3 regions of the Enterococcus gilvus ATCC BAA-350 genome follow, and region 1 is predicted to be linked to each of the others. Evidence: predicted binding sites of a transcription regulator. Region 1 holds the regulator's gene; each other region holds the start of a gene.
What was found. The regulator LexA, encoded in region 1, represses DNA repair genes until DNA is damaged. The targets are predictions, from matches to a motif close to CNAACANNTGTTNG.

Region 1 (4,847 bases):
AGACGACGGTGTTTTACAAATGGTCGAGTCTCCAGAAACTCGGGCTTTTGAAGAGAGTAAAATTTATCAAAAACGCATGGCTCGAATTGATAGCGAAGAATTTTTATTGATGAATGATATTCAAACTATTAGAAATTGGCTGAAAGGCTAGGAGGAACAACCGAAATGAATTTGAAAGATTATATTGCTAGTATCCCAGACTATCCAAAGGAAGGGATTGTATTCCGTGATATTTCTCCACTCATGGCTGATGGCGAAGCATATCGCGAAGCAACAAAACAAATCGTCAATTACGCAAAGGAAAAGCAAATCGATATGGTCGTCGGTCCAGAAGCTCGTGGATTTATCGTAGGATGTCCGGTAGCATTTGAATTAGGATTAGGATTTGCGCCAGTGCGTAAACCAGGTAAATTACCTCGTGAAGTAATCGAAGTTGAATACGAAAAAGAATACGGTACGGATACTTTAACGATCCATAGCGACGCAATTAAGCCTGGCCAACGGGTATTGATCACTGATGATCTGTTAGCAACTGGAGGAACAATTAAAGCGACGATAGAATTAGTAGAAAAGCTGGGCGGCATTGTTGTCGGGTGTGCCTTCTTAATTGAATTAGAAGGGTTACACGGGCGTGATAAAATCCAAGGATACGACATTTTAACATTGATGGACTACTAAAAAGAGTTAAATAGAAAAGAGGCTGCAGACAATGCTCTAATTTAGAACATTGTCTGCAGCCTCTTTTTATTAAATATCAAAAAAGCAGTTGGATGAAATACCCAACTGCTTGAGTGAACGATTAAGCTGACTTGTGATAACGATGATCGTACGTTACATAATAAAAATCCTCGGCAGGTTCTGTAGTGTAAAACTCTTCTTCCTCATTTTCCTCTTCAACGGAATGGTATTCCGCATAATGCTGAGCGTACTTTCGCTCGTCCCATAACATGAACCATACAAGGAACAAACCAGAAAAAATGACGATCGTAGCTAAAGACCCTAACTTACCAATCAATAAACCTAGTAACAATACAGCGATAATTAAACCAAATCTTCTTACTGCTTTCATCAATAATCACTCCTATTATAAAAACGCGAACGTGTGTTTGTATATCTATTATACGAATGTTTGTTCGTTTTGTAAAGAAAAAAATAATCGGAAGTAAATTCCGATTAATAAATATGGTTTCGATACAAACCGACAACTTTTCCAAGAATAGATACGTTATCGAAAATCAGAGGAGCCAACTCGTCATTTTCAGGTTGCAACCGAATATGATCAGCTTCCCGATAGAATCTTTTGCAGGTCGCTTCATTCTCATCCGTCATCGCAATCACGATCTCTCCATTTGTAGCTGAAGATTGTTGTCTTACAATCACGTGATCTCCATCATAAATTCCAGCATTGATCATACTTTCACCACGGATAGTCAGCATGAACAAGCCGCCTTCTTCACTAGAAAGGTCTGGTGGAACAGGGAAGAAATCCGACGCTTCTTCGACTGCTAAAATGGGTTCACCAGCTGTTACAACACCTAACATAGGAATAACTTGCGGTGCTGCCCCGATTTTTTCTAATCCATTAATAGTTAACTCAATTGCTCTTGGCTTAGTGGGATCGCGCTGGATCCAGCCTTTTTTTTCTAACCTAGATAAATGGCCATGAACAGTAGAGGTAGACGAAAGATTCACAGCTTCTCCAATTTCTCTAACAGTGGGTGGGTACCCTTTATCTTCAACGCGTTCATGAATGAAACGTAACACTTCTAATTGTTTTGTTTCCGTTCTTTTTGCCAATGCCCGCACCTTCTTTCGTTTTTTTTAGTGTAGCATAGTTATTCGAACAAATCAAACAAGCGTTCGTATTTGTTTACACTTTCAACTTCTTTTTTTTTATGTATAATTAAAGAGGGAAAAGAGGTGCGCAAAATGATCAATGATGAAACAATTGCTAGAATCAATGAATTATCAAAGAAAAAGAAAACGTCCGGTTTAACAGATGCAGAGGCACATGAACAGAAGGTTTTGCGGGAAGAATACATCGCTTCATTCCGTAGTGGAATGCGCCATCACATCGAAGGAATGAAGGTTGTTGATCCAGAAGGCAACGATGTCACTCCAGAAAAATTAAAAAAGATTCAAAAAGAAAAAGGATTACACAATAGAAAGTAAATCTTTTGTCAGTAAGTGATTGAAAAGTCAAAATAAATCGGTTACAATGAATTTGTAATTAAAGTATTTATGACCAAAAAGGAGGAAGTAATTTGTTCGACAAAATCGATCAACTAGGTGTAAACACAATCAGAACATTAAGTATTGAAGCAATCCAAAAAGCAAACTCAGGTCATCCAGGACTCCCCATGGGTGCAGCCCCAATGGCTTATGCTCTATGGACAAAGCATTTGAATGTTAATCCAGCGACTTCATTAAATTGGGCAAATCGCGACCGGTTTATTCTATCTGCAGGTCATGGTTCGGCGATGTTGTATAGCTTATTACATCTTGCAGGATACAAAGTAACGATTGATGATTTAAAAAGTTTCCGTCAATGGGAAAGCAAAACACCAGGGCATCCTGAATTCCTTCATACGGATGGTGTCGAAGCAACTTCAGGTCCTTTAGGTCAAGGTATTTCAACTTCTGTTGGGATGGCAATGGCTGAAGCTCATTTAGCAGCAACATACAATCGTGACAGTTTTGATGTGATGGATCACTATACCTACGCTTTGTGTGGAGATGGCGATCTAATGGAAGGCGTATCTGCTGAAGCAAGTTCTATGGCGGGACACATGAAATTAGGCAAATTGATCGTGTTATACGATTCAAACGATATCTCTTTAGATGGACCTACTTCAAAAGCCTTCACTGAAAATGTAGGTGCTCGCTATGAAGCTTATGGTTGGCAACATATCTTAGTAGAAGATGGAAATGATTTAGAAGCCATTTCCAAAGCGATTGATGAAGCGAAAGCTGAAACGGACAAACCGTCATTGGTCGAAATTAAAACAGTGATTGGATTTGGTTCTCCCAAAGAGGGTACATCTGCTGTTCATGGTGCGCCACTTGGAGAAGACGGTATTAGTGTTGCAAAAGCTGTATACGGTTGGGAATATCCTGACTTTACGGTTCCCGAAGAAGTTTCAAATCGATTTAAAGAAGAAATCAACGATAAGGGTGCGAAAGCAGAAGCTGATTGGAATGCGATGTTTGCAAACTATGAAAAAACTCATCCTGAGTTAGCGAAACAATTTAAAGCGGCTTTTGCTGGAGAACTTCCAGAAAACTGGGAAGCTTCATTACCAGTTTATGAAGAAGGAACTGCACAAGCTAGTCGTGTGTCCAGCAAAGATGCGATTCAAGCTATTTCAAAAGCTGTTCCGAATATTTGGGGTGGATCTGCTGATTTATCAGGTTCAAATAATACAACGATCGCTGATGAACCAGAGTTTCAACCAGGTTCTTATGAAGGCCGAAACATTTGGTTTGGTGTCCGTGAATTTGCAATGGCGAGCGCGATGAATGGCATTCATTTGCATGGAGGAACACGTATATATGGAGGAACATTCTTCGTATTTACTGATTACTTGCGTCCGGCTGTTAGAATGTCAGCCATCCAAGGATTACCGGTTGTCTATGTGTTAACACATGATTCTGTGGCTGTCGGTGAAGACGGGCCTACACATGAACCAATCGAACAATTAGCAAGCGTTCGCTGTATGCCTAACGTACAAGTAATTCGTCCTGCTGACGGCAACGAAACTTCCGCTGCATGGATTCAAGCGTTAGAAACAAAGAATAAACCAACTATCTTAGTATTAAGTCGTCAAAATTTACCAGTCTTACCTAATAGTAAAGACATGGCTAAGGAAGGCGTAGCAAAAGGTGGTTATGTGATTTCTAAAGCTGAATCAGATACACCAGATGGTCTATTAATTGCTACCGGTTCTGAAGTGAACCTAGCTGTTCAAGCTCAAAAAGATCTTAAAGAGCAGGGCAAAGACGTTTCCGTTGTTTCTCTTCCAAGTTTTGATTTATTCGAAGCACAAGACGAAGCATACAAAGAATCTGTTTTACCTAAGGCAGTGAAAAAACGCGTAGCAATCGAAGCAGCTTCTCCATTCGGTTGGGAACGTTATATCGGATCGGAAGGTAAGATGATCGGTATTGATCATTTTGGAGCTTCTGCACCAGGAGACTATGTTTTAGAACAATTTGGATTCACTGTGGAAAATGTTGTGAATACTTTTAACAAACTTTAAAATTTAATTTGAAAAGGTTGAGGAGAATAATTTTCCTCAACCTTTTTTGTGATCAGATTCTTCAGGTCTCTAGCTGTAAATTGTTTAACGGTAAGTTTAGCATTCCAGAAGGGAAAGTAATAGTTTTACTAAAATAAAGTTTACATAATATTTTACTCGAACACTAATAATTAATGGCGGTTTCAATTTTTCGATACGTTCAATAAAAATGTTTATTCGTGAGCAAATTTATTTAGACAGAAATTAAATTCTGTTATACTGTCCTTGTGCAAAATATTGCAATTAAAAAATGATTCAAACGAAAGAGGGACGACAATGAAAGTAGTAGTAGTAGGATGTACACATGCCGGTACCGCAGCCGTTAAAAATATTTTAGCAAACCACCCGGATGCAGAGGTGACAGTGTTTGAGCGGAATGACAATATCTCATTCCTTTCATGTGGAATCGCTTTATACGTAGGTGGAGTCGTGAAAGATCCAGCAGGGCTATTTTATTCTAACCCTGAAGAACTTACTTCTTTAGGTGCAAAAGTGAACATGGAACACGATGTAACAAACATTGATACAGATGCTAAAAAAATCACAGCA
Region 2 (4,847 bases), on a different contig from region 1:
CATTCGTTACTGATGTCGAGTTGAATATCACGTATAAAACTAGAAAGATTTAGCTACACAATCGGACGGTACAGCGGAGGTACATCATGAAAATTGTAAAGGATTTAGTTACAGGAAAAGAATTTCAATTTGTTGAATACGTACAGCATGGTGTCAATGATTGCTCGTTCATCAGCAGTACGCCACATGTTAAAGTACGGGATTTGAACAAAGGAACTGTTAAATATCTACCAATCAATCAAATTGAAATCGTCAGCAAGTGACGGGAATAGCAGAAGAAATGGAGAGAAGCGGCATGTCAGAATTTATGGTTTCCTATAGCGTGGAAGAAAATCCAAACAGAGTTCTCAATTCAGACTTGCGACAATCAAAAGTCGTTGAGGCACAAAATGAAGACGAAGCTAGGAAAAAGCTCTATGAAATAGAAACCCGAAAGATCAACTATATTTCTTCAATAACGATTTTCACGTGGAATGGGGAAAATCGTAAAGAAAAAGCATAAAGATGGAAGAAGGTTGTTCGCTATTAAGCGATAAATAGTGAATCTTTACTTCTTTGCAGTAAGGGATAATCAGACGAATACCGTACAATCGTTGTACCTGGCAACCAATATACTTCAAGTATTTCCGAACATTGATCAAGAATGCAAAAGAAATAGCATAATATTAATATCGCAAATGCGTTTTATGACTAACTGATATCCTTACTATTCTTATTCCCCTAAACACTTTAATCCATCTAAAAGTAGCTAGAGGGGTATCCCCTCCGCAAGAAGAAAACAACACCGTCTGCATATTAAAGCAGGCGGTGTTGTTTGTATGGAATGATGTAGTAATCATAAGGTATCCGGCCGGCTGATCGCTCGATGTAAAAGCAAAAACGCGCAAGTCCTTCTGCTGCAAGCGTTCGCTGACCGCAACCAAGGAGTTGTTCTAAGAAGAATTCACGGGAAAGATACCCCAACTCATACATCTTTATCAAGGTCATATCGTCCATCGTTCGCCCCTTCTTCCTCATAAAAAGGTTGATAAAAGTCATCTTTTTCAAGCGTTGGCAAGCTATCTGCTTGATTTGGCACGTTCGGTGCCTTCGTTTCTTTAAACGGATCAGCTTCGAACCATTTGGTGGTTTCTTTGAAGGCAACGTGACGCACATCTTCCCAATAAACAGGAAGATCATTCAAGACGAAATAGTCTTGATAGGCTTCTCCTTTAAAAAAACCGGAGAGATCGTCACGAAGTCGTCCAAACTCATCCAGTAAGTTCAGTTGTACAATAATTTCTTTATTACTAAGGAAAGAATCTGACAAAACAGTGTCGATCTGTTTTCTAGTCATTTGAGGACGTGCAGCGTTGGTCTTTAACGCATAAGTTTCGTTGGCACGAACACCTTTCATGAGATCATCTAAGGCATAGGCAGTTCCCCACTTCAGGCCAAACTCGCGATCATGAAAGTCGTTATAGTCCTTGAACTCTTTTTTTGTTCGTTTAACCATGCGGATCACTCTCGATTCCAGATTGACCCCCTGCGTGGCCTCCAACCAGCGTAGAGCGAGCGATCGCTCTTGAACCAGGCATATAGCTATGAGCATGAACAATCGATTTGAAGCCATATTTCTTACGGATCGTATCGACGACGAAATCAAGTTTAAAATTATTGAGTTGCTCTTCGGGTTCTTGAAAAAGGTTCAGTTGCAAGGCATTCGTAAAACTGAGCTTGGAACAATTCACCCCAATATTACGGACATCTTGAAAATGATAATGACGATCAAAAAGGATCAGCAACGCTTCTGCAAGTTCTTTACTGGCATTCGTCAATGGCAGTTTCATTTGTTGGTGAAACCCTCGGGTTTCAGGATAGTTGGGATCGATATAACCCATCGAGTACCCGATCCATAAAGAAACACATTCGGTTTTCGCTCCTGCTCGCCGCAAGCGTGTACCGACTTGATCCGCCATTTCCTTAATCACGACCTCGATTTCATCTCGACGAGTATAATCTCGATTCAAGACTTGACTGTTGCCAATCGATTTTGATTTAGGCGTGTATTTCTGACCGATAAAGCTTCGATCGATGCCCCAAGCTTTTGCGTAAAGCTCGGTTCCTATTACGCCAAGTTGTGTCTTTAGCCGCCAATAATCGGCATGTGCCAACTCATAAGCTGTACGAATGCCCATCTGTTGAAGCCTTCTGTTGGTTCGCTTCGCAATGCCGCAAAATTCCGTGAGATCCGTAATCGACCATAATTTTTCAGGAACGTCTTCATAGCGAATTTCCGCCCGCATGTTCGGACTAGCTTTACTATAGAGATCAAGGGCAGCTTTGGCCAACCAGCAGTTGTCCCCTATCCCTACTGTCGTGTAGATGCCTGTGGATCGACAAACATCAATTTGTATTAACCGCGCGAGTTCGTCTGCTGTCGTACAGCCATATAACTTCAAGGAGTCAGTCACATCAAGAAAGGATTCGTCTACGGAAAAGACAGAATGATTGTTCTCATCTGCATACTTTCGATAGATATTATTGATCTCCATGTTTTTCTTCATATAGTAAGACATTCTAGGTGCTGCAATAATGAGATCCTCTGGATACGGAAATGGTAAATCTCTTGCCCTTGAAACATTGGAAATTCCATAGGCTTTTTTCGCAGCTGGTGACGAAGCCAAAATCAGGCCACTGCCCCGCTCGTCTGGTTTGTCCGAGGGATAGCTCATGACCACCAATTTAGTTGTCAAAGGGTTTAGTCCACGTTCTACGCACTCAACGGAACTATAAAAGCTTTTACAATCGATACACAAAATATCGCGACTGGGTTCTTTTTCATAGTCGAATAGTGGATTATCGTTCCAATCCATAGAAATACCCCTTTCCAAAAGAACGTATGTTCGGTATAATTTAAACACGGTCTCTTAGAGAAGTCAATTATTTTTACTGACAACGATGTTTTGATGAGCAATTGCTGATATGATAACTATAAAGATACTTTAGGAAGTGAATACGTATGAGTAAAGAAGAATATCTTCAGCACGTCTCCTGTTTATTGAAACAAGAACAAATTGAGCCACACCTGCAACGACAAATACTTGAGACAGTTCGTGAACTTTTGACTTTTTACAGTGTTGAATTTGTTCACGAATTATTCCCTACGTTCTTTCACCAGTAAAGGAGGAAATGAACCTGATTACTAAAGTGGACTTACTAGAGAAAATATATAAGAATCAACTACAGCATACAATGAAGGAGTGAGCTTCTGAACATGAAGAATCTATTAGTTTTAGGCAATGGCTTTGATTTAACTTGTAATTTACGTTCTAAATATGAGCAATATTTCCATTCAAAATTCAGTGATGATTTAACTTTGGATTTGGATCGTCTAAAGAAAGAATTCGAAGAATTTTTTGTACTATTTTGTGAGCGATCGGGCGAAAACAGAGGAGAAAGATATTCCCTTTATTCTGAGGCTAAAGATTATTTTAACGATTATAAAAAACCAAAAAAAATTAATATTTGGGATTTGATTATCTATTACGGAAAAGAAGGAATTCCAGATAAATGGAATGATGTAGAGTCAAGAATATTAGACTTTTTGGTTTATGAGCCATACAATTCTGAATCAAAAAGAAGAATTCCGAATTTTATACAAATAAAAGAATCAAAATATACAATTGATAAGATACGTGATGAAGAAAATAAATATTCATCATACTTTTATTCACAATTAATTATATTTGTAGCTTCATTATTTAATTTACCTGATCCTTCAACTTCAAAGAGCACCCTATTATCTGAATTAAAGAAGTTTGAAAATAATTTTCGCGAATACTTGTTGCACAGTTTAGATGACCCTCACGACATGTATTGCTATAAAGAAAATGCAGAACATCTTTTAGAAAATATAAAAAAACAAGCCAACCCTGAATTTCCAGTTCGCCTTAGTGTGCTGTCTTTTAACTATACTAGACCTTTTACGTCTAATGTTTTAAATGTGAAGCATCTTCAATGGCAAAATATTCACGGTCGATTAGAAGAAAACAACATTATCCTCGGGATAGATCAAAACAAAGTTAATGTTAAGGATGTTGCTTACAGATTTACAAAAACATATCGACAATTACTACAAAATGACAGTTGGTTTAATCAGACGCAAACGATTTTGCCAAATAAAGAGGATATTCACAAAATAATTTTCTATGGTCATTCATTAAGTGAAGCAGATTATTCTTACTTTCAATCAATATTCGATTATTACGATATTTATTTATCACGAGTAGAGCTCATCTTCTTTTATAATGATTACCGACCAAATATCCAACAAGAACAAGTATTAGACGTTAGTCGTTTGATTAAAAAATACGGTCAGACAATGGTAAATAAGGATCATGGGGATAATCTGCTTCATAAATTGATAATTGAAAAAAGATTAAGTGTGAGAAAACTACTTGTTTCACCCATGCTTTAATATTACTTAAATAACCTGAAATTGGCCTGAAAAATAAGGCACTCTATTATTCAATTCTCACCTGTGCGCGGTATGCCCTTATACGACCTATTTCAAAATAAGTTATACACGTTACCTATGGGTATACCTATAAGTGGTATATGATCTGTCCTTTGTATCAAGTTTCCAGCTTCAAAAATATGTTACTTTTAAATGTGTTTTTTTAAACGGAAAAGCAGCGTTTCCATACTATAGCAGACAGGCTTGTATTTTCACTGTTAGGTGTGTTTTTTTGAAAAATTATTGATACTATATAGGTATAAAAATATTTGAGGAGAGGATACACCATGAATGAAGAACAACAAGCTGCTTTAAAATTAATGGAGAGCCAGCTTGAATTCTCTGGATT
Region 3 (4,847 bases), 1.2 Mb from region 1:
AGTCTCTTCCTAACGAATAAAACAACAGCCTCTGCTGATAAGCACACGATTTAAAAAAACAGGCGTCAAGCCCGAAAGCTTGACGCCTGTTTTTGCCTCTTTATAAAAGAAGAACTTATTTCTTCTTTTTCCATTCTTCGATTCGTTGGTATTGCTGTCCGAGAGCCTGCTCATACTTACCGGTAGATTTAGGTTCATAGTAATGGGCATTCTTGATTTTGTCTGGTAAATATTGCTGATCAACCCAGGCATTCTCAAAACTATGCGGGTATTGGTAGCCGATGCCGCGGTTCAACTCCTTTGCCCCTTTGTAGTGACTGTCTCGTAAATGGTCAGGTACTTCTCCGGCATTCCCCATTCGGATATCTGTGATCGCCGCGTCCAATGCGGCATAGGCAGAATTCGATTTAGGGGACAAGCAAAGATCTACGACTGCATCCGCCAAAGGAATCCGTGCTTCGGGAAAGCCTAATTTTTCTGCTGCTTGGACTGCCTGGACGGTTCGAGCGGCTGCGGCGGGATTTGCCAAGCCAATGTCTTCATAACCGATGACCATCAACCGACGGCAAATAATCGGCAGATCCCCCGCTTCGACTAATCGGCCCAAATAGTGCAATGCGGCATTCACATCACTGCCGCGAATAGACTTTTGAAAAGCAGAGATCACATCATAATGGGCATCGCCATCCTTATCATGAGTCAAGGCTTTCCGTTGAACACATTCTTCGATGATCGAAAGCGTCAAATGAATTTTTTCTTCAGTATCTTTAGGTGTGGATTTTGTCGCTAATTCTAATCCATTCAGTGCGCTTCTTAAATCGCCATTTGTTGCGCGAGCCAAATGAGTCAATGCATCCTCATCTAGTTCCACAGGATACTCTCCAAGTCCGCGCTCCTTGTCTTTTAAAGCTGTCTTAACTGCGGAGATAATATCGTACTCATCTAACGGCTTTACCTCAAAAATCTGCGTTCGACTTCTAATCGCGGGATTGATTGTGATATAGGGATTTTCGGTGGTAGCCCCAATCATGATGATGCGGCCGCTTTCTAAATGAGGCAGTAGAAAATCCTGTTTGGTTTTATCTAAGCGATGCACTTCATCTAACAATAAAATAACTGTCCCGCTCATTTTTGCTTCTTCGGCGACGATCTGTAAATCTTTTTTTGCGTCCGTAGCCGCATTCAACATTCGAAACGCATAATTTGTTGAGCCAGCAATGGCGCTTGCGATACTGGTTTTTCCTGTGCCTGGCGGTCCATATAAAATCATCGAAGAAAGCATTCGCGCATCAACCATGCGCCGAATAATTTTTCCGGGACCAACTAGATGCTGCTGCCCGACAACTTCGTCTAAGTTGCGTGGGCGCATACGATAAGCTAACGGCTGTTGCATGAGAAACCTCCTTGAAAGAATGAATAATACTATTTCAGTTGCGATGGTTACGAGTAAAAAGCAGATTAATTACGAGTTTTAATAAACTGCGAAAAGCAGAACTGGCAGCTAGCTCAGAGTAAGGTATCTATTTTCGTACGCTTAGCATCCAACGAAACAGTTCTTCTGATGTTTACATTTAACAAAGTGTGTTCACGTTGAATTTAGTAAACTGCGAAAAGTTGGACTGGCAAATGTATGTTCTCATTATAGCATTTTTTTGGTGAGGGTGCTTTGTTTGGATATGTTAGAGAAGGGGAGGGAGTTCTATTGTTCGACTAGAAAGATTCCTTTGTGTTTGCTGAGTTTTGGTCGTTGAGCGTAGCATGCGGCAGGATTATTGTGTATCATGTAGAAGGTGAGAAAAATGGAGCAGTTAATTGATTATTTTAATACAGAAACGACGGAAAATGTGGCGCGCTATTTATTGGGAATGTATTTAGAGCATGAAACGCCTTCTGGGACATTAGGTGGCTACATCGTTGATTGTGAAGCCTACTTAGGGCCAGAGGATGAAGCGGCGCATAGTTACGGGATGCGTGCGACTCCTCGTGTACGTGCCATGTATGAAAAGCCGGGAACGATCTATTTATACACGATGCACACGCATTTGATCTTAAATATGATCACTCAGCCTGAAGGAACGCCTCAAGGTGTAATGATCCGAGGGCTTGAACCGGTTGATGGCGTGGCGCAAATGATCCGCAATCGTCATGGCAGAGCGGGAGCGATGCTCTCCGACGGTCCGGGGAAATTAGTGGAGGCACTAGGAATCACTCGTGAATTATATGGCGACTCTATTTTTACAAGTAGCCTGCATTTGGTTCCTGAAAAACGACGGATTCCTAAAAAAATCGAGGTTCTTCCACGCATCGGCATACCCAATAAAGGGATTTGGACGGAGAAACCTCTGCGTTTTGTTGTTTCTGGAAATCCTTACATAACCAATCAACGCAAAGCATTACTAGAAGAAAACAATGGATGGAGGAACTAAAAATGGCAAAAGAGACCATGATTACTTATTTAGACAAATACTTGAACAAAAAAATTCCTGATTATGAACTAGCACTGGATTGGGATACGCGAAACCACAGTTTTGAGATCGCTTTTCGCATTTATGGAGAGAATAAAGAACAGATTGAGATCGATGATGTAGATGGCGTGGCTTCAGAGGAGGAAATCATTGAGTTTGAAGACGCGATCGTATTAGTCGATCCGACTAAATCTGACTACGATACAGAGAATTATTTGGCAGTGATTCCTTACGAAGGCAAAAAAGGCATGAAGAAAAATGAACTGACCGCTGTCGTAGACTATTTGAAGGACGTGATTGAGGAAGGCCAGAGCGATTTGCTAGACTTTTTAGCGGATGATAGTGAGGACGCGGTTTTTGAAATGAACTGGGACGATGCGGTATTCAAGGCGACGATCAAACCAACCGACAGCAGCTATCTGCCATATCCAAGTTATTAAGGGGCGAAAAAAATGAAATGGAATGAAGTAAAGGTAACGACAGAAAGCGAAGCAGTAGAAGCTGTTTCGAATATTTTGATGGAGGCAGGGGCATCAGGTGTAGCGATTGAAGATGCCTTGGATTTTGAGAATTATCAAGAAGATCAGTACGGGGAATTGCTGGATAAAGAGACTTTTTCAAGCTTGACCGAAGGGGCCGTCGTGATGGCGTATTTTCCAGAAACGATCTTTTTACCAGAGATTTTGCCCTTCATTAAAACAAAGATTGAAAAACTCCCTGAATTCGGCTTGAACATCGGAAAAAATCTCCTAGAAGTCAGTGAAGTGGAAGAGAGTGACTGGGCGACGGCTTGGAAGAAATATTACCATCCAGTTCGCGTGACTCGTTATTTGACGATCGTTCCAAGCTGGGAGAATTACGAAGCGCAACACGAAGATGAAAAAATCATCACCTTAGATCCCGGCATGGCGTTTGGAACAGGGACGCATCCGACAACGAATCTGACGCTGCAGGCGCTGGAAACAGTGCTGCGCGGTGGGGAAACGGTCTTGGATGTTGGTACAGGTTCGGGTGTATTGAGTATCGCGAGTTCCCTTTACGGCGCACAAGAAATCTATGCCTATGATTTAGATGAAGTTGCGGTGCGTTCAGCACAGGAAAACGTAGACCTCAATGCCCATACAGAAAATATCCACGTGTCTGCGAATAATTTATTGGTGGGTGTAGAGCAAGAAGCCGATGTTATCGTGGCAAATATTTTAGCAGACATCATCGTCCTAATGATCGAAGATGCGTGGCGCTTATTGAAATCAGAGGGCACCTTTATCGTCTCTGGAATCATCGAAGATAAAAAAGATATGGTATTAGAGGAAATGTACGCACAAGGCTTTGAAGTTGATCGAATCTTCCAACAAAAAGACTGGTTCGCTATTATCCTGAAGAAACCAGAGGAAGAATAAGATGCAACGTTATTTTATCGATCAAGCGTATCAACCTGCTGTGACAGTTACGGGAGAGCCGCACCATCATATGTCTCGTGTGATGCGGATGACTGTCGATGACCAAGTCTTTCTTGTCTTCAACGACCAAACAGCGATCAAAGCCAAAATCATTGCTATGGATAGTGAGAAAGTGATGCTGGAAGAGGTTGAAAAAGAACGCCTAGAGCGTGAGCTGCCGATCCAGATCACGATTGCCAGCGGATTTCCTAAAGGTGAGAAACTGGAACTGATCGTTCAGAAGGGGACAGAACTTGGTGCGCATGCCTTCATTGCCTTTCCAGGAGAAAGCTCTGTGGCGAAATGGGATACGAAAAAGCAGCAAAAGAAGCAGCAGCGATTAAACAAAATCGCGCAAGAAGCAGCGGAGCAGTCCCATCGCCAAGCGTTGCCCACTGTTCACTTTACTTCTGAAAAAGAGTTGACCACTCGTTTTTCTGAATACGATGCCGTGCTGATCGCCTATGAAGAATCCGCGAAGCAAGGCGAGCAGGCGCAAGTTGTCCAAACGTTTCGAAGCTTGAGCGCAGGACAAAAACTATTGGTCGTTTTTGGTCCAGAGGGCGGCTTGACGCCGAAGGAAATTGACGCGTTTCAAGCGGCAGGAGCGAAACTATGCGGTTTAGGGCCAAGAATATTACGGACAGAAACGGCGCCTTTTTATCTTTTAAGTGCGGCAAGTTTCTATTATGAGCTGCAACACTGATTTGATTGAAAAAGCTTACGAGAGTTTGTATAATAAGAGCAATCATTTTCAAAAAGAGAGTGGAATAAAAGCGTTCGGGTTCATAAAGTAGAAAGAAAATTACAGAAAATGTTCTTGCTGATTGAGAAGTTCGTTTTCATTCCGAATGTTTTTTTGTATTCCAGTCACTAAGAATAAGGGGGAACGTCACATGGCAAAAGAAGTTGAATTGACTGGTCCTGACGTCATCAGGATGGT

Region 2: the regulator LexA is predicted to act here: its motif matches at 2,875-2,888, upstream of I592_RS20600 (Y-family DNA polymerase).
Region 3: the regulator LexA is predicted to act here: its motif matches at 1,624-1,637, upstream of I592_RS13315 (replication-associated recombination protein A).

What each region holds. Positions count from the first base shown of each region.
Region 1 is NZ_ASWH01000001.1:1,507,640-1,512,486, forward strand. It holds gene recJ (single-stranded-DNA-specific exonuclease RecJ) at 1-151, shown strand, start outside; gene I592_RS07485 (adenine phosphoribosyltransferase) at 166-678, shown strand; gene I592_RS07490 (hypothetical protein) at 800-1,069, opposite strand; gene lexA (transcriptional repressor LexA) at 1,174-1,797, opposite strand; gene I592_RS07500 (DUF896 family protein) at 1,930-2,172, shown strand; gene tkt (transketolase) at 2,265-4,259, shown strand; gene I592_RS07510 (FAD-dependent oxidoreductase) at 4,575-4,847, shown strand, end outside.
Region 2 is NZ_ASWH01000005.1:49,944-54,790, forward strand. It holds gene I592_RS21530 (hypothetical protein) at 87-263, shown strand; gene I592_RS20585 (hypothetical protein) at 296-502, shown strand; gene I592_RS20590 (hypothetical protein) at 796-996, opposite strand; gene I592_RS20595 (hypothetical protein) at 965-1,495, opposite strand; gene I592_RS20600 (Y-family DNA polymerase) at 1,488-2,855, opposite strand; gene I592_RS21535 (hypothetical protein) at 3,002-3,163, shown strand; gene I592_RS20605 (AbiH family protein) at 3,257-4,459, shown strand; gene I592_RS20610 (hypothetical protein) at 4,786-4,847, shown strand, end outside.
Region 3 is NZ_ASWH01000001.1:2,694,399-2,699,245, reverse strand. It holds gene I592_RS13320 (MDR family MFS transporter) at 1-54, shown strand, start outside; gene I592_RS13315 (replication-associated recombination protein A) at 116-1,393, opposite strand; gene I592_RS13310 (DNA-3-methyladenine glycosylase) at 1,800-2,426, shown strand; gene I592_RS13305 (DUF3013 family protein) at 2,429-2,905, shown strand; gene prmA (50S ribosomal protein L11 methyltransferase) at 2,918-3,865, shown strand; gene I592_RS13295 (16S rRNA (uracil(1498)-N(3))-methyltransferase) at 3,867-4,610, shown strand; gene I592_RS13290 (RelA/SpoT family protein) at 4,801-4,847, shown strand, end outside.